DNA from 2 places in the Propionimicrobium sp. PCR01-08-3 genome. Region 2 is predicted to be linked to the other one. Evidence: predicted binding sites of a transcription regulator. Region 2 holds the regulator's gene; the other holds the start of a gene.
What was found. The regulator LexA, encoded in region 2, represses DNA repair genes until DNA is damaged. The targets are predictions, from matches to a motif close to TCGAACANNTGTTCGA.
Positions count from the first base shown of each region.

Region 1: a site for LexA is predicted at 6,646-6,661, ahead of ruvC (crossover junction endodeoxyribonuclease RuvC). Genes of this name have one in related genera too.

Region 1 covers NZ_CP127390.1:1,280,539-1,290,260, forward strand. The annotation lists gene hisD (histidinol dehydrogenase) at 1-1,288, shown strand, start outside; gene QQ658_RS05865 (histidinol-phosphate transaminase) at 1,285-2,415, shown strand; gene hisB (imidazoleglycerol-phosphate dehydratase HisB) at 2,412-3,029, shown strand; gene hisH (imidazole glycerol phosphate synthase subunit HisH) at 3,026-3,664, shown strand; gene priA (bifunctional 1-(5-phosphoribosyl)-5-((5-phosphoribosylamino)methylideneamino)imidazole-4-carboxamide isomerase/phosphoribosylanthranilate isomerase PriA) at 3,682-4,446, shown strand; gene QQ658_RS05885 (GNAT family N-acetyltransferase) at 4,460-5,485, shown strand; gene QQ658_RS05890 (YebC/PmpR family DNA-binding transcriptional regulator) at 5,691-6,491, shown strand; gene ruvC (crossover junction endodeoxyribonuclease RuvC) at 6,696-7,238, shown strand; gene ruvA (Holliday junction branch migration protein RuvA) at 7,235-7,849, shown strand; gene ruvB (Holliday junction branch migration DNA helicase RuvB) at 7,877-8,938, shown strand; gene yajC (preprotein translocase subunit YajC) at 9,296-9,722, shown strand, end outside.
Region 2 covers NZ_CP127390.1:996,716-1,006,437, reverse strand. The annotation lists gene nrdR (transcriptional regulator NrdR) at 120-656, opposite strand; gene QQ658_RS04690 (DUF2752 domain-containing protein) at 1,030-1,443, opposite strand; gene QQ658_RS04685 (RDD family protein) at 1,530-3,149, shown strand; gene QQ658_RS04680 (hypothetical protein) at 3,453-3,812, opposite strand; gene lexA (transcriptional repressor LexA) at 4,081-4,842, shown strand; gene QQ658_RS04670 (ATP-dependent DNA helicase) at 4,992-6,911, opposite strand; gene hflX (GTPase HflX) at 6,994-8,457, opposite strand; partial or broken gene QQ658_RS15520 (cysteine--tRNA ligase) at 8,562-8,708, shown strand; gene dapF (diaminopimelate epimerase) at 8,754-9,581, opposite strand; gene miaA (tRNA (adenosine(37)-N6)-dimethylallyltransferase MiaA) at 9,594-9,722, opposite strand, start outside.

The DNA.
Region 1 (9,722 bases), 280 kb from region 2:
CAATCAAACCCTGGATGACTATTCGGCCGTGTTGCCGCGCGGACGCTTCGACGTCGACCATGCGGTGGCCACCGTGCGTCCGATCAGCGAGGCGGTGCGCGACGAAGGGGTGGACGCCCTGCTGCGCTTCAGCGAGCAGTTCGATCATGTGATTCCGGCCGATCTCAGGGTGCCCGCCGAGGCGCTCCGAGCCGCCCTCGGCGAGCTCGATCCGAAGGTGCGCGAAGCGATCGAGGTGTCGATCGAACGCCGCCGCAAGGTGTGCGAACAGATCGAGACCGAACCCCAGTGGCGCAGCGTCGAGCTCGCCCCGGGCGCGGTGGTCGGCAACGAGATGGTTCCGGTGCGCAGAGTCGGATTGTATGTGCCCGGGGGGCTGGCCCCGCTGGCCTCCAGCGTCGTGATGAACGTGGTGCCCGCCCAGGTCGCCGGAGTCTCCTCGCTTGCGGTGGCGACTCCGCCGCAGGCCGAGTTCGGCGGCCTGCCGCACCCGGTGACCCTGGCCACCTGTGCGCTGCTCGGTGTGGACGAGGTCTATGCGGTGGGTGGCGCCCAGGCGATCGCGATGTTCGCCCACGGAGTGGCCGGATTGTGTCCCAGGGTCGATCTGGTGACCGGGCCGGGCAATATCTATGTGGTCGCGGCGAAGAGGCTGCTGCGCGGGGTGGTCGGCATCGACGCGGAGGCCGGCCCGACAGAGATCGCGGTGCTGGCCGACGATACCGCCGACCCGCGTTTCGTCGCATCCGACCTGATCAGCCAGGCCGAACACGATCCGATGGCCGGATCGGTGCTCATCACGCCCAGCCGGACCCTGGCCGAGCAGGTGCAGGCCGAGGTGGCCGCCCAGGTCGCCGCACTCGCCACCGCCGAACGCCTGACGAAGGCCCTGACCGGCGAGCAATCGGCGATCGTGCTGGTCAAAGACCTCGACCAGGGTGTCGAGGTCGCGAATGCCTACGCGGCCGAGCATCTCGAGATACAGACGTCCGATGCGGTGCAGGTGGCGCATCGCATTCACAATGCCGGCGCGATCTTCGTCGGTGACTACGCGCCGGTGCCGCTCGGTGACTATTCGGCGGGCTCCACGCATGTGCTGCCGACCGGCAGCGCGGCGCGCTACTCGTCCGGGCTGACGGTGCGCAGCTTCATGAAGTCGATCCACGTCATCGCGTACTCCCGCGAGGGGCTGGCCGCGATAGGCGAGGAAATCATGAACTTCGCGCATGCCGAGAATCTGCCCGGCCACGCCGCGGCCATCGACGTCCGGTTGGGGGAGCAGCGATGAGCGCGGGCAGCGACATCACCTTGGACCAGTTGCCGCTGCGTCCCGAGCTGGTCGGCCAGGAGCCCTACGGTGCTCCGCAACTCGATGTGCCGGTGATGCTGAACGTCAACGAGAACCCATATCCGCCGAGTTCCAAGGTGCGCATCCAGATGGCCGAGGCCATCCGTGACCTGACCAAGACGATCAACCGGTACCCCGACCGGGAGGCCCTGGCGCTGCGGCAAGATCTGGCGCGCTATCTCGGATTCGGACTCGGCGCCGAAAACATCTGGGTGGCCAACGGCTCCAACGAGGTGATGACCCATCTGCTGCAGGCCTTCGGCGGTCCCGGACGCACCCTGCTGGCCTTCACTCCGACCTATTCGATGTATCCGGAGTATGCGCGCAACACCCACACCGGATATGTCACCGTGCCCAGGAAACACGACTTCACCGTGGACGCCGAGCTGGTGCTCTCGGCGATCGCGGAACACCATGCCGACATCGTGCTGATCTGTACCCCGAACAACCCGACCGGCACCCAGACCCCGGTCAGCGTCATCGAGGAGATCTGCGCCGGCACCGATGCGATGGTGATCGTCGACGAGGCCTACCAGGAATTCACCGAGGTGCCGGCCGACTCCTCGCTGGCCCTGCTGCCACGCTTCGGCAAGCTCGTGGTGAGCCGCACCATGAGCAAGGCATTCGCCCTGGCCGGTGGACGCGTCGGTTACTTCGCGGCGGCCCCGGCGGTGGTGGATGCCTGCCGGATCGTCCGGCTGCCCTATCACATGTCGGCCCAAACCCAGGCGGTCGCCCGGGTGGCGCTTGCCCACACCCCCGAGATGCTCGGGCAGGTTGATGCCCTGCGGGATTCCTGCCAGCAGATCCAGCAATGGCTGCGCCACCTCGGCCTCGAAGTCATCCCCAGCCAATCGAACTTCTGTCTGTTCGGCCGTTTCGCAGACCGGCATGCCGTCTGGCAAGCACTTTTGGACCGTGGTGTGCTGATCCGGGAGACCGGGCCGCAAGGATTCCTGCGGGTGTCGGCGGGAACCGGCCAAGAAATGTCAGAGTTCCGTGCTGCACTGAGTGACATCCTTCCCGACCACCAGGTGCTCAGCCCAGATGAGGAGCCAGCCAGATGACCAACGAGCCACGTATCGCCGAGATCCACCGGGCGACCAGTGAATCAGATGTGCACGTCAAGCTGAACCTCGACGGCACAGGGGAATCCACCATCAGCACCGGCGTCGGCTTCTACGACCACATGCTCACCGCTTTGTCGAAGCACTCGCTGATCGACATGGAGGTCGCCACCACCGGAGACCTCTTCATCGACGGACATCACTCGATCGAGGACACCGCGATCGCGATCGGGCAGGCCCTGGGTCAGGCGCTCGGCGATAAACGGGGCATCCGCCGCTATGCGGACGCCACCGTTCCGTTGGACGAAGCCCTGGCCAGGTGTGTGGTCGACGTAGCCGGCCGACCCTATGCGGTGGTCAGCGGCGAACCGGAAAGCCAGATCACGGCGCGCATCGGCGGCACCGACCCGCTGTACGCGGGGTCGATGACCGCCCACGTGGTCGAGTCACTGGCCTTCAACGCCGGCATCTGCGTCCACCTGACCCTGCTGGCCGGACGCGAACCGCACCACATCGTGGAGTCCGAATTCAAGGCGCTGGCCCGCGCGCTGCGCTTCGCTGTCGAACCCGATCCGCGGGTGAGTGGCATCCCCAGCACCAAGGGTGCGCTGTGACGGCTTCGGTCAAGGTCGGAGTGCTCGACTACGGGTCGGGCAACCTGCACTCGGCCTGCCGTGCCCTCGCCGCCGCCGGGGCCGAAGTCGAGCTGGGTTCCGAGCCCGGTGACTTCGCCTCGTCCGATGCTCTGGTGGTGCCCGGAGTCGGTGCGTTCGCCGCTTGCATGGCCGGGCTGCACCAGGTCGGTGGCGACGACCTGGTGCGCGACTGGGTCGCGGCCGGACGCAAACTGCTCGGCATCTGCGTGGGCCATCAGGTGCTGTTCGCACGGGGCGTCGAGCGCGGCATCCAGGCAGACGGCATCGGCGTGTTCCCGGGAACCGTCGAGAGGCTTACCGCCACGAGGCTTCCGCACATGGGCTGGAACACCGTCGAGGTGCCCCGGCCGGCCGGGGTCTTCGAGGACTTGGGTGAGAGTAGGTTCTACTTCGTCCACTCGTACGGGGTACATGCCACCGATGACGATGGCACGCCATCCGTACCGCCAGATGCCCGCATCACCTGGTGCGAGCATGAAAAAGATAGGTTCATCGCTGCCGTTCAGTGGGGAAGTGTGACCAGCACTCAGTTCCATCCCGAGAAATCGGGAGCCGCCGGTGCCGCACTACTCCGCCATTGGCTGATGAGTTAGGCTCGATAGACGTGTCCATGACCCATACTGCACCTGTTGCAGAACCGACCAGGCTGGTCTTGCTGCCGGCGGTTGACGTACAAAACGGCAAGGCCGTGCAGCTCATCCAAGGAGCCGCAGGCACCGAACGGGTATTCGGGGATCCACTCGAATCCGCGCTTCGCTGGCAATCCCAAGGCGCCACCTGGTTGCACCTGGTCGATCTCGATGCTGCTTTCGGACGCGGCTCCAACGCCGACCAACTCGCCGAGGTGATCGATGCCCTCGACGTGGATGTCGAGCTGTCCGGCGGCATCCGCGACGACACCTCGCTGGAGCGGGCATTGGGCACCGGAGCGCGCCGGGTCAACGTCGGCACGGCCGCCCTGGAGAATCCGGAATGGTGCGAGGAGATCATCCAAAGCTTCGGCGACCGGATCGCCATCGGGCTCGATGTGCGCGGGGAAGAGCTGGCTGCCCGCGGCTGGACGACCAGTGGCGGCAACGTCTTCGACACCGTTGCCCGGATGACGGCTGCCGGCTGTGAACGTTTCGTGGTGACCGATGTCGCCAGTGACGGGATGCTGAGCGGCCCGAATCTGGAGCTGCTCGGTGCGGTGTGTGCGCGCACCGATGGCAAAGTGGTGGCGAGCGGCGGCATCTCCTCGTTGCATGACCTCAAGATGCTGTCGGGGTTGGTGCCGATCGGCGTGGAGGGTGCCATCATCGGGACCGCGCTGTATGTGGGCAACTTCACCTTGACCGAGGCGCTGGAGACCGTGCACGCGCCCCAGTTGAGCTGAGAAATGGGCCGCCATGCCAGAAAACCAGCTGCCCTGGGGTGAGGCGATCGTCGAGGGAAGCCTCGAATGGTCATTCCTCGCCCCCAGCGATCTTCCCGAGATCGCCGACCTGTGCCAGGCGATCGAGTATTTCGATGACCCGACCCAGCACCGCGAGTTGTCCGGGCTGCAAGAAGACTTCGACCGTCCGTGGGCCTATCCCTCGAATCATGCGGTGGTCGGACGCGACAAGGGCGGCACGATCGTCGCCTACGGCTGGAACCACATCACCCCGAGCGACGATCTGCTGCCGCATGCCTGGATGGAGATCGGCGTTCATCCCGCGTGGCGCCACCACAAGATCGGCGTCAAGCTGGTCGAGTGGCTGATCGACCGGGCCCGCGCCTGGTACCGGCACATCCGTGAGACCCATGTCAGGATCGGTCCGTTGTGGGTGGGATGCGCAGCCGACGAAGGTTCACGGGTGGCCGACGACCTGCAGGCCAGCGGCCTGCTCGGGCCGCAACGCTGGTTCTGCGACGCCCATCGCAGCCTGACCGACGCTCCGCACCCGCTCGTGGTGCCTCCTGCCGGGGTTGAGTTGCGTGCGTTCGAACGCGAATGGTCGGAGAAGGTGCGCCAAGCGCACAACATGGCCTTCGGTACCCGGCACGGTTCCCACGATGTGCCACAGGACGCCTGGCAGGCGTCGCTGGAACGAACCGATTCCCGCCCGGAGTGGTCGTGGATAGCGGTACCGACCGATGATCGGGATGCGCCGGTGGTCGGGTATGCGATCAACTGCGAGATCATCGACGCACAGACCGGCTGGCGAGAGGGCTGGACCGAACGCATCGGCGTGGTGCCCGCGTATCAGGGAGCGGGGCTGGCGCATGCGTTACTCGCTGCGTCCATGCAGAGGTTCGCCGACCGCGGTTGTGTGCTGGCCGGTATCGGGATCGACACCGACAACCTCGCCGAAAGCGAGTCGCTGTTCGGCGGCATGGGGTACCGCTTCGAGGATCGCGTGGTGCTGTACGGGGCGACGTTCAACGATTGAGAGCGTTCCGGCGAATGCCGGCTGTGGGGGAGTCATTCCGGTTGAGCAGCCGGCTGCGTCGTGCTCGCGGTCGCGTGCTCACCGAGGTTGTCGGCCTGCCCGGCGCACCGATTCCCCGAGGCCCGGTTACCTTGTGCGAGGCCTTTCTCGGGTTCGACTATGATGAGCAAGGTTTGTTGGTAGGGACGTAGGGGGTTAGCCAGGTATGTCAGGCCACTCGAAGTGGGCAACCACGAAGCACAAGAAGGCCGCTATCGATGCCAAGCGCGGCAAATTGTTCGCCAAGCTCATCAAGAACATCGAGGTGGCGGCCAGGATCGGTGGCGGCGACCTGAGCGGCAACCCGACGCTGTTCGATGCGGTTCAAAAAGCCAAGAAAAACTCGGTGCCCAATGACAACATCGACCGCGCCGTCAAGCGTGGTTCGGGTGAGGGCGCCGACGCGGTCAACTACGAGTCGATCATGTATGAGGCCTACGGCCCGGCAGGTGTGGCGATCTTGATCGAGTGCCTGACCGACAACCGCAACCGCGCGATCTCCGATGTGCGGATCGCCGTCACCCGCAACGGCGGATCGATGGCCGACGGCGGTTCGGTGCAGCGGCTGTTCAACCGTAAGGGCGTGGTCACCGTTGCCAAGGAGCAGGAGATCGACACCGACTCCCGCAAGACGCAGACCCGCACGATCACCGAGGACGACCTGCTGGAAGCCACCATCGAGGCCAACGCGGAGGACATCTCCGACGAAGGCGACACCTTCGAGCTGACCAGCGACCCGAACGATCTGGTGGACGTCCGCAAGGCCGTCCAGGCCGCCGGAATCGACTACGACTCGGCTGAGGTGCAGTTCGTCGCCAGCTTCGATCAGAGTGTCGACTCCGTTGACGAGGCACAGAAGCTCTTCCGCATCGTCGACGCCCTGGAAGATCTCGACGATGTCCAGACCGTCTTCACTAACGCCGACCTGACCGACGAGGTGCAGCAGGCACTCGACGAACAGGAGTGAGCCCCTTCCTCCGTCGACCGAGCGTGGGCGGCGCTGCCGGTGCCCTCGCTGAGCCCGATCGCCAGGTGAGTCTGCTCCTTCAGCAGCGACAGCGTGGGTAGCGGTGATGGCAACGGCGCGCCTGCACCCCGGCAGGTGGCCGAGACACTAGAATCCGAACAGACGTTCGGTACTGGCGCCTCGGCGCTCGGCTTGGTGGTGTGCATGCGGATTCTTGGAGTCGATCCCGGATTGACCCGATGCGGCGTGGGCGTGATCGACGCAGCGTCGATACGCAATCCTAAACTCGTCGATGTCGGTGTGATCCGTACTCCTGCCGACCTCGATCATGCCCACCGGCTGCTCGCCATCGAGCAGGGCCTCGAATCCTGGATACAGGCCAACAGGCCGGACGCCATCGCCGTAGAACGGGTATTCGCCCAGCACAACAAACAGTCGGTCACCGGTACCGCCCAGGCGGCCGGCATCGCCATGCTGATCGCCGCGCGGCACTCGATTCCGGTCGTGCTGCACACCCCCACAGAAGTGAAGGCCGCCATCACCGGATCCGGGGCCGCTGACAAGGCCCAGGTGGGGGCGATGGTCGTCCGTATCCTCAAACTGGACGCGGTACCCAAACCCGCCGATGCGGCGGACGCTGTCGCGCTGGCCCTGTGTCATCTATGGCGTGGCGGCGCCGTCAACAGATATGCGGCCGCCGCCGAGGCCCACGCGGCGAAGATCCGGGTCAGGACAGGTGGACGATGATTTCTCAACTCAGCGGAGCGGTGGCGGCTCTCGGCCCGAACTGGGCGGTCGTCGACGTCTCGGGAGTCGGATTCAAGGTGGCCTGCACCCCGGCCACGGCGGCCGGACTGCGGCCCGGTGAACAATGCTTGTTGCTCACCACCTTGATCGTCCGCGAAGACGCCCTCACGCTCTATGGCTTCGCCGAGGCCAGCGAGCGGGCCGCCTTCGATCTGCTGCTGACCGCATCGGGAGTCGGACCCAAGCTGGCGCTGGCGGCGATCTCGGTGTTGAATCCCGCCGAACTGGTGGGCGCGATCCAGCAGGACAACGTCGCGGCGCTCGTCAAGGTTCCCGGTATCGGACGCAAGGGGGCCGAAAAGATCATCGTCGAGTTGCGGGACAAGGTTGCGATACTCGCCGCCGACCTCGAACCGGTGGCCCCGCCTGCGACCGACAGCAGTTCGGAGCTGTGGCGAGAACAGGTCGCCAGCGGCCTGGAGGGGCTCGGCTGGTCGTCCAAGGACGCGGACGCCGCGGTCGAGAAGGTCGCGCCGCTGGTCGACGACGATCCGCGGGTCTCGCTGGGTAGGCTGATGAAGGCGGCCCTTCAATCGCTGGCCCGATCATGACCACCTCAATCTGAACAAGGACGCGTTTTGGCTGATTCTCCGGTTGACCCCCGGCATTCGCCGGTGGACCCGTGGCCGGCACCCGAAGAGGTGGCCGCCGAGGGGGCGTTGCGTCCATCGACACTGGCCGACTTCGAAGGCCAGCCCAGAGTCGCCGACCAACTCAGCCTGGTGCTGCAAGCGGCCAAGCATCGCGGCAGCACCCCCGACCACGTGCTGTTGTCGGGCCCGCCCGGGCTGGGCAAGACGACGTTGGCGATGATCATCGCCAACGAGATGAGTGTGCCGCTGCACATCACGTCGGGCCCGGCCATCCAGCATGCGGGCGACCTCGCGGCCATCTTGTCGGGGTTGAGTGAAGGCGAAGTGCTGTTCCTCGACGAGATTCACCGGATGAGCCGCCCGGCCGAAGAGATGCTCTATCTGGCGATGGAAGATTTCCGGGTCGATGTGGTGGTCGGCAAGGGTCCCGGAGCCACCGCGATCCCGATCGAGATCCCGCCCTTCACCCTGGTGGGCGCCACTACCAGGGCTGGCCTGTTGCCCGGGCCGCTGCGCGACCGTTTCGGTTTCACCGCCCAACTCGACTACTACGGCGCAAACGATCTGCAGCAGATTGCGATGCGTTCGGCGGCGAAACTCGGCATCAGCCTGGACGCCGCCTCCGCTGCGGAGATAGCCCGGCGCTCCCGCGGCACGCCACGCATCACTAACCGGCTGCTTCGCCGGGTGCGCGACTATGCGCAGGTGAACAACGCCGGGACGGTGACCGAGCAGCTGGCCCGCGACGCCCTGGAGCTCTACGAGGTCGATCCGCTGGGCCTGGACCGGCTCGATCGCGCGGTACTGGATTCGATCTGCCGCAAATTCGGCGGGGGACCGGTCGGACTGTCGACCCTGGCGATCAGCGTCGCCGAGGAGACCGAGACGATCGAGGAGGTCGCCGAACCCTTCCTGGTCAGGTTGGGGTTTTTGATGCGTACTCCCCGTGGACGCGTGGCCACCCCGGCAGGCTGGGCGCACCTGGGCCTGAGGCCACCGGCGCGCGAGGAGTCATCCGGGCAGCCGGGACTCTTCGGCGAGAATTAGTATCCCGCGGAGGATTCTCGCCGAGCCAATTCTTTGTCAGCCTCTCGATGACGCCGCGATCCACCTGCGGCTGTCCATGGCAGTCGCATCCGCACCACACCCGCCGAATTTGAGCGGGCCGGCCGCTGCAGTCGGCCGTGCCCGCGCTGGCCACTGAGCGCGAAGGGTTCGTACTGTCTCCAGGTCGTAGTACCGCGCACCGCCGATCATGCTGTGGGTCGAAATCACCGCAACTGCGGTGGGCGGATGTGGTGATCATCGATTGAATCGGTAGGATCGGCGTGGCGCGTGACTTTGCGCGCGTGCTCCTGCACGTCCAGGCAACGGCCTGGTTGCCGACTAGTGAGGTTGTCTTCAATGGAAATCCTGCTCATCTTGGCCGTTTTCATCGGCCTGATGTATTTCATGACCATCCGGCCGCAGAAGAAGCGGATGGACGAGCAGCGCAAGATGCTCGAGGCTTTGCAGCCGGGAGCCCGGGTGCTGCTCAATTCCGGTATTTTCGGCACGATCCGCGCCACCGGCGAACAGCAGATGGTCGTCGAGCTGGCACCGGGCACCGAGGTGACGGTGCTCAAGCAAACGGTGGCCCGGGTTGCGAACCCGGACGAGGAAGAATTCGAGTACTCCGACACCGACACCCCCGAGGCACTGACCGACACCTTCAGCTCCGATGAGGAGCCCGGCGCCGTGGCCCCGAGCGACGACCTTGCCTTCCAGGACCCGGACGTCGAGACTGCCTTCCGGGACCCTGACGCCATCACCGGCGAGGCTGCCGAGGTAC
Region 2 (9,722 bases):
GTCATCTGCCGGTGAACTCAGTTGTTGTCGGGTCTTGCCGGTGGTTCGCTGCTGCTGGACTTTGCCGTTGAGGTTCTGCCCGGGCGGTGCCACCGCGAACGGGCCTGTGCTGACGAAGTTCAGTGTGCCCCGACGGTCTGACATTTTTCTGTGGTCTGCCCGGCGGCATCCGTCTCGGGATCTGCTGATGTCGCGCCCTGCTGGTCGGCTTCACTCACCTCACGCATCTTGTCGATCTCGGTGACGAAATCCTCGACACTGTTGTAGTGCTTGTAGACCGAGGCGAATCTCAGGTAGGCGACCGCATCCAGTTCGCTGAGCGGACCGAGAATGGCGACGCCCACGTCTTCGGTCGGGACTTCCGCCTGACCGGACGCCCGAATGGCCTCCTCGACTCGCTGACCGAGTTTCGCCAGCTGCTCCTCGGTGACCGGACGACCGGTGCAGGCCTTGCGGACACCCGAGATCACTTTCTCACGATTGAACGGTTCGACTACTCCCGATTTCTTGACCACGACCAACTGGGTCTGCTCGATGGTGGTGAACCGTCTTCCGCACGCCTGGCACTGACGACGGCGCCTGATGCTGGTGCCGTCCTCGGAAACCCGGGAATCAAGCACCCGAGAGTCGCAATTGCGACAATATGGGCAGTGCACGTCGACTCCTCAACATCTCGGTAGCGTCTAGCTCTATAGATCTCTCGTTACCGGACAACCACAACTTGTGGGCAAATCACGCTCGGGTAACTACTAGATATGGACACAGTACACCGATCAGCCACTGGATCAAGTCACCGGCGCGTCGCCGCCGGCCGCGCAGATCCGGCTGATAGCCCGGCACTTCACCGGGCCCTCGGACCTCCCGATCCACCCCGTGTCACGCTGCAAAGCTCACCGATCAGGCCGGCGTCAACGGCCACAAATGACGCTGCATCGAGCGGCCAGTCACCTTGGATTTCAGTCATCTCGCCGCCCGCAAGGCGTCCCAGCCGGCCCGTGTTTAGCTTGCGGCGAACAGTCGCCGTGAAGGTCAACTCATGACGTTGCGGACGATCATGAACACCACCGCAATGAAGCCGACAAGCACATAGACCTTGTTCTGGGTGACCGGCCGAAAACGACCAGGCGGCCGCAAGCTCGGGCCTCCCAAAAGCTCGATCGTCCATGCCAGAGCAGCGAGCGCGAGCACTGGCACCGCAATCACAATCATCGCGTTATAACCCCAAGCCGCACGCACATCCGCGGTGAGCAAAGCCCCGGCGGCACGGGTCGCTCCGCACAATGGGCACTGAATACCGGTCCACGTCAACAGCGGACAGGGCAGGCCGATATCGAAGAACACATGCGCTACGGCGATCAGCAATCCCACCCCGGAAAACCCGAGCAGCGCGCTCAGGGCGCGGCCCGGCGAAAAGGCACGTGGCGCGGCGACGGCAGTTGGCATGTGCCCATTATCCGACCAGGAGACGCACGCTAAACCCTTGGGACGCATAGGATCATGGACGTTACGCAATCCGATTGGAGGCAGCTGTGAGCAACGAGTACTGGGGTCGCCCCACCGATGACCCTGGCCAAGATGCCGCAAATGGCGACGCAAACGGCCAGGCCACCCCGCAAACTCCGGCCGACCCACAACAACCTCAAGGCGAGCAGCCCGTCTATGGCGCTCCTGCCTACGAGCCCCCCGCTGCCGAGCAGCCGTCAGGCGAATCCTCGACTCCCGGCGGTGAAAACACGACCTCCGCCTCGTCTGCCCCTGAAGATCAGCCGGGCTACGGGCAGCAGCCCTATCAGACCGGCGGCGGTTACGGGCAGCCGGCGTCCGATTCGTCCTCGGACGCGCCGTCGTCCTACGGGCCATCAAGCGACAACTCATCCGCCCCGGCCTACAGGCAGCAGGACAATTCCGGCTTCGGTCAATCGCCCTACGGCCAGCCATCCGGGCCTGCCGAGCAGAATCAGTCCTCGTTCTACGGACAATCCGGCGACTCAGGATATGGACAGCAATCCTCCTATGGTCAGTCCGACTCGAGTTACGGCCAGTCCGGATCGGGATACGGGCAGTCGGGTTCACATTACGGTCAGTCTGACGCGGACGGCCAGGGACAGCCCTCGAACTATGGACAGTCGTCGAACTACGGCGAGCCTGCGGGCTACGGGCAGTCCAGCGAATCATCGGCTCAGCCACCGTACGGTGATCCGAACTCGTCAGGCTCGGGCAATTCTGCCGGCGACTACGGTCAGCAGTCGTTCTATGGCCAAGATTCATCCTCCGGTCAGCAACCCGGATACGGGCAGGACGCGAACTCCTCATCATCTGACCCCTACGGTCAGCAATCGAACTCCTCATCGTCTGACCCGTACGGCGGACAGGCCGGATATGGGCAGGACGCATCGTCATCGTCGAACCCGTACGGCCAGCAGCCCGGGTACGGACAATCTCAGCAGCCGTCGTCCGACCCCTATGGCCAGCAATCCGGATACGGGCAGTCCCAACAGCCGTCGTCCGACCCCTATGGAGGGGCCTCCGGCAACTATGGCCAGCCCACGGATTCCTATGCCCAGCCGAGCGATCCCTACGGCCAGCAAGGCGGCTATGGCCAGCCCACAGATCCGTACGCGCAGCAGGCCGGCGGCTACGGGCAGCCGACCTACGGCGGCAGTCTCTATGGGCCGGTAGGCGGCGCTGCGCCGCTGGCGTCGTGGGGCAAGCGAGCCCTTGGCGCGCTGATCGATTACGTGCTGCCCGGCATCGTCATCAGCATCATCGCCTCGTTCTTTACCGATTCCTACGGCGATATGTCGGCGGTCGGCACCATCATTTACTATGTGCTGGTCTTTGGCTGGCTCGGTTACAACATCGGCTATGTCGGCGGCAAGACGGGCGTCACCTGGGGACGCAAGATCGCCAAGACCCGGCTGGTCTCGGCCACCACGGGCCAGCCGATCGGTCCCGGCATGTCGCTGCTACGCTTCCTCGCGCACTTCGTCGACTCCCTCATCTGCTACGTCGGTTGGCTCTTCCCGCTGTGGGACGCCAAGCGTCAGACTCTCGCCGACAAGATGATCAGCACCGTCGTCGTCGACGAATCGATGACCGCACCGCAGCCGGGCCACTACGGTCAGCCCCAGCAGCCGTACGGTTACTGATCCGGTCACAGGTCCAGGACCTACACGCCGCATAGACCAATCGGAGGGGTGGATTCAGCTGAATCCACCCCTCCGATTATTCGTGTCACCTGACCACGCGCCATCCATCGGTTCCCGCGCCGCACATCGAACCCGACAAGGGTCAAAGCCCCGGCGGGCGAATTCTCCTCCCGCATCGGCCGAGAACCCACTTACGACCCATTCGCCGATTGGCCGTCAGGCTCGGCCGCCGGAATTCGCCTTCGCCATGCTCGACCCACCTCGTCGAACACAAACTGCACGATGACGTAAAACCCTCGGCCCTCAGACCAGGCCCAAGGCCAGGTACTGGGAAACAATCATCCACGCACCGAGCACGACCGCCAAGGCAAACCCGATCATCACCGCTGCCAGGCCACGATCGCTTAGAGTCAGACCGGCTCGCCCGGACGCCGGCTGTCGCTGCTCGGCTTCGCGCACGAGCGTGCGGGAAACCGGCGTAATCGAATACGGGGCACCGGCCAAAGGCCGGGCCGGCTGCCTCGGGCCAGACTCACGGGACGGCACATAGCGCATCTGTGCGCATGGACGGTCGCCATCGGCCACCAGCTTCAGGCGCCTCGGTCGGGTTGGTGAACCCGCGGCAAAACCGGCGCTGGCTTGACCATCTATCAGAACGCTCATCTTTCACTCTCCATTCGTCCGGCCATCCGCCGTAACCAATAGGATCGAATGCTTGTTCGACTCCGAGCCTAACAGCCCGGCTCTCATCGTTCAAGAGTTCGAATGACGATCTATTCGTCGCCTCAGTTGTCGCGAGCGAACAGCGACCCAGCAACCGCATCCACCCCGCGAAACCTCTTGGCGACTATCCAAACAGGACGCTCTGACATTTTCCGACACGCTCGAACAAATGTTTGAATCCGGCTCATTGATGTCTTAACGTTGTCTCATGATCACAGTGAGGCGTACACCCGCCGTCCCTCGCCGTGCCGGCCGGCCGTCGAAGGCCGACATCGCCCGCGACCTGGGAATCGACGATGTCAACAATCTGCGAGACCGTTCCGAAGACAGTCTGGGGCTGACTCCCAGACAGCGTCACATCTTGGCATTCATTCAGGAGACCGTGGAGGCCCGCAGCTATCCGCCGAGCATTCGCGAGATCGGGGAGGCAGTCGGGCTGACCAGCTCCTCCAGCGTTTCCCACCAGCTGAAGGTGCTCGAATCAAAGGGCTACCTCAAGCGCGACCCCAATCGTCCGCGCGCTCTCGAAGTGACCGCCCCGGCCACCGAAGACCCCGACGAGAACGAGACCCTGGAGGTCACCGAGCACTCCACCACGGCGGTTGCGGTGCCGCTGGTCGGCGCCATCGCGGCCGGAGCGCCGATCCTCGCCGAGGAGCACGTCGAAGATGTGTTGCCGCTGCCCCGCGATCTGGTCGGACAAGGCACGCTCTTCTCTTTGAGGGTGCGTGGTGATTCGATGATCAACGCGGCGATCTGTGACGGCGACCTTGTGATCGTCCGCCAGCAGCCGACGGCAGACAATGGCGACATCGTCGCCGCGCTGCTCGACGGCGAAGCCACGGTGAAGACCTTCCGGCGCACCCCGAAGCAGATCTGGCTGATGCCGCATAATCCGGCCTACGATCCGATCGACGGCAATAATGCCACCGTGCTGGGCAAGGTCGTGGCGGTGTTGCGGCGGATCTGAGCCTCGCAGCCGTACCTGTCGGGTTCACAGGTTGCCGGCCCATACCAGGACCGGCGCCCGAGAGCCTATTCGAAAATTCGTGTTGTCGGCCGGGCGGGTGAGCCCGGCGGCTATCGACGCCAACGGCAGTGGTCTGTCGAGCAGAGGTATCAGCGGTTCAATCGCTGTAATGCCTGCACCGCCACCTCGGAATCGGTGGTCGTCCAAAACGGCGGCAGCGATGCCTTCAAGAAACTGCCATAGCGTGCCTTGGCGAGCCTGGGATCAAGCACAGCCACCACTCCCCTGTCAGTGGACGAGCGGATCAAGCGTCCGGCACCTTGAGCGAGCAATAGCGCCGCGTGGCTTGCCGCCACCTGCATGAAGCCGTTCCCGCCGGCCTTGGTCACCGCCTGCTGCCTGGCCTGCATCAACGGATCATCCGGACGCGGGAACGGGATCTTGTCGATCACCACCAGCCGGCAGGCATCTCCGGGCACATCGATGCCTTGCCACAACGACATGGTGCCCACCAGCACCGAATGCTCGTCGGTGATAAAGGTGCGGGTGAGTTCGCTGAGATTCGCCTGGCCCTGGCACATCACTTTCAACGCCGGAAGGGCGTCTCGCAGATGATCGGCGGCCGCTTCGGCGGAGCGTTGAGAGGCGAACAGGCCCAGAGTCCGCCCGTCCGCGGCCCAGATCAATTCGGCGAGCTCGGTCAGCGCGGCCGAGCCGATGCCATCGCGTCCGGGGTTCGGCAGACTCGAGGCGATATACAAGATCCCCTGCTTGCGGTATTCGAACGGAGAACCGACATCGATGGCCCGCCAATTGCCTGCATCGCCGGCCTCGTCGGTGAGTTCGATACGATCGGCGCGCCGTAATCCCACGCTGCCGGCCGTCGACTCGAACGCTCCTCCGAGGGTCAAGGTCGCCGACGTGAGCACGGTCGAATGGTCTTCCAGCACCTTCTCGCGCATCAGCCCGGCCACCGACAGCGGAGCCACGTTGAGCTGGCGTCCGAAACGTTCATGCGCACTCAGGTAGACCACGTCGTACTCGTCCAGCTTCGCGATGCGTTCGGCTATCTCGAAGACCTCTTTCATCGCGGACGCCGCCTGCTGCTGTTCGGGCTCTGCTGCATCGCCCGAAGTGGGCGCCAAGCCGGACACCGCCCGGCGGCTGACCTCTCGCACCACAGCGGACGCCTGGATGGCCGGCGAATCAGGGTCGGTGATGCGCCCGGGCTCGACCTCGGCCAAGGCCTGCGTAAAGGTGTCGGCGACCTCGAGCAGTTCGGTCGCCAAATCATCGTCCAGCCAGCTGCCGGCGCGTTTGGCGGTTCGCTCGATGAGCTGCCCCGACAGCTCGCTGCTCGCCGCACCGGTCACGCGGCTCACCAGCTCATGGGCCTCGTCAACGATCACCGGCCCGAACTCCGGAAGCGCCGTCCCACCATGCATCGCGTTGATCGCCAGCAACGCATGGTTGGTGATCACCAGGTCGGCCTGCCGCGCCCTCGCGCGGGACTCTTCGACGAAGCACTCGGCCCCATACGGGCACGCATTCGCACCCAAGCATTCGCGCACCGGCACCGAGACCTGAGCCCACGACCTGGGCGAATGGCTGGGCGCATCGTCGCGATCGGCGAGGCCGCCGGACTTCGCCTGGTCATCCGCCCATTCGCGCAGTGCCACCACCTCGGCGCCGAGTGCCGAGGTGGCATCGGTTCCGGCTTCGTTGATGGCGCCGACGAGTTCGGCACCGCCGAGCAGGGAATCCTGTTCCCCACCCAGCTGGTCGCGGATCTTCAACAGACAGACGTAATTCGAGCGTCCCTTGACGATCTGGGTGCGGGGCTCGCGTCCCAGTACGGACGCCACGGCGCGCGCCGCCACCGGGATGTCCTTGTGAGCCAGCTGAGCCTGCAACGCCAACGTCGCGGTAGCCACCAGCGCAGTCTTCTTGGACTGCACCGCCCAGATCATCGACGGAATGAGGTAGCTGAGCGACTTGCCGGTGCCGGTGCCTGCCTGCGCCAACAGGTGCACCTCGTCGCCCAACGCATGCGCGACCTGAGAGGTCATCTCCTGCTGGCCCTGCCTGGTGGCCCCACCGAGAGCATGAACGGCGGCTTCGAGCGCCGCCAGTGATTTCTCCTCCAGATCGTCACTCACCGGTGGGCTCGCCGGTTCGCTCAAACGGTTCCAGCTGGGCCGCCAGATCCGGATAGACACGGGCGGTCAGCAACGTGCCGCCGGCCTGGTGCTCGAGATGATCCAGCTCCGCCTCGCGGTGGACGCGATCGACCAGGTCTCCGCGATCCCAGGGCACCAGCGCGGTCACCTTGGTCTGCGGAATCGGCAACCGGTCCTCGACGGCCGTCCGCAGGGCGTCCACGCCCTCACCTGTCCTGGCGGACACGGCGACAGCCCCCGGATAGCGGTTTTTCAGTACTGCGACCGTGTCGGGGTCGGCCCGGTCGATCTTGTTGATGACCAGCAGCTCGGGACGCTCGGCAGCGCCTATCTCGCCCAGCACCTTGTGCACGGCGTCCACCTGGCCGACCGGGTCCGGATCCGATCCGTCCACGACATGTACCAGCAGGTCGGCGTCGACCGTCTCTTCGAGGGTCGAACGAAAGGCTTCCACCAGGTCGGTGGGCAGATGCCGGACGAAGCCGACGGTATCGGTCAGCGTAAAGACCCGGCCATCGGAGGTGGTGGTGCGCCGGGTCGTCGGATCCAACGTGGCGAACAAAGCATTTTCGACCAGCACGCCGGCGTTGGTCAGCCGGTTCAGCAGGGAGGATTTGCCCGCATTGGTGTAGCCGACGATCGCCACCGACGGCACGCGATGCCGCTGCCGGTCGGCCCTTTTGATCGCCCGGGTGCTCTCCATGTCCTTCAGGTTGTGCCGCAAAATTGAGATGCGGTGGCCGATCCGGCGCCGGTCGGTTTCGATCTTGGTCTCGCCAGGTCCGCGTCCACCGATTCCGGCACCGCCCGAGGCACGGCCGCCGACCTGCCTGCTCAAATTGCCGCCCCACCCGCGCAACCGTTGCTTGAGGTAGTTCAGCTGGGCCAGCTCCACTTGGGCTTTGCCCTCCACGCTCTTGGCGTGCTGAGCGAAGATGTCGAGGATCAGAGCGGTGCGGTCGACGACCTTCACTCCGATACGGTCCTCCAGGGTACGCAACTGAGCCGGGCTCAGTTCACCGTCGCAGATCACCGTATCCGCGCCGGTTGCCTGGACGGCTTCGCGGACTTCTTCGACTTTTCCGCGTCCGACATAGGTTGCGGGGTCGGGTCGCGGCCGCCGCTGCACCAGGCCGTCCAAGACCTCGGAACCGGCGGTCTCGGCCAGGGCCTTCAACTCGAACATCGCATTGTCGGCATCTTGCTGGGTGCCGCTCGTCCACACGCTGACCAGCACCACTCTCTCCAGGCGCAGCCTACGGTATTCGACCTCGCTGACGTCTTCGAGTTCGGTGGACAGCCCGGCTATGCGCCGCAACGAGTGTCGCTGGGCGCGATCAAGTTCCCCCTCGGAAATGTCGTCGTCCGAGTAGTCGTCATTGAGTTCCGGCTCGTCCCACTCGGTGAGTTGATCATCCAGCTTGTCGTCGAACATCATCGGTTCTTCAGTCATCGTTCAGCCAGTCTAGCCCGCGGCAGAAAGTCGGACGCTCGTGCGAACGACCTTGCCAGCCGTCCGTTTCGTGCCGTTGAGCGTCGACTGCGAGATGGGGGCATCGGCCCGGCAGCATCGAGGAAGGCCGGCCCTGGTTCCGGATGCGCAGTCTCACGTATCTCGGCAGTAAATTCGACATTCATGGCGGCGGTGTTGATCTGCGCTTCCCGCATCACAAGAACGAGTTGGCAATCCTCACCATGCCCCGCGTCCCGGAAACCCGGCCGGCATGGCGCTCAGAAATCGGGCAGAATGACCCGGCCCTGAGCGACGACGACCGCCGGCCCGCTGAGATAGGCCTGCTCCGGGCTGATCTCGGCACGCAGAGGCCCGCCCGGCACGGTGACCGTCACCACTCCGGCCGGCTTTCCCTGGTTGCGCAGATGGCTCACCGCCGAGGCAATCACGCCGGTGCCGCACGACTGGGTCTCGCCCACGCCGCGTTCAAATACTCTCATCGCGACCTGGTCATCGGCGGCGGGCACGATGAATTCGATGTTTACCCCGCTTGGGTAAACCGCCGGGTCGAACGTGGGTGCGGTCAGGAGATCCAGGGCGCCCAGCTCGGCCCGATCGTCCAGGTGTACGACGGCGTGCGGATTGCCGACCTGCACGATGTCGGCCCGGTAACGCCTGTCTGCCGACTCGATCCAGGTCTGCTCGGCAGAGATGGTGGCGGTCCCCATGCTGACCTTGATCCGCCTGTCCGGGTAGGGCCAAGCCTCCCTGAGGCCGGCTCTGGTCGCGATCCGAATGGCATCGGTACCCAGCAGGCCCTCATCGAGCAGATACCGGACGAATAGCCGTAGCCCGTTGCCGCACATTTCTGCGACCGAACCGTCGGCGTTGCGGTAATCCATGAACCACAAGCCGGGATCGCCCTGCCATTCGGGGATGTGCTCGGCGCGCACCGCACGTAGCACGCCGTCGGCTCCGATGCCGCCTCGGCGGTCGCACAACCAACGCACTGTCCGGTCGTCGACCGGCATCATGTTCTCGCGATCGACGAGAATCACGAAGTCATTGCGTGTTGCATGACCCTTGGCGAAACTCAACGTCTGCATTAACACAGTGTGTCACCGCCCGGCGGCAAAACCGAGTTCATCCACGATCGTCTCAGCGAGCCCTGACCCCAGGGCGTCAAGCCAGCTGATTCTTGGATCGCGGGTGAACCAGCCGAGTTGCTTGCGCGCAAATCTCTTGGT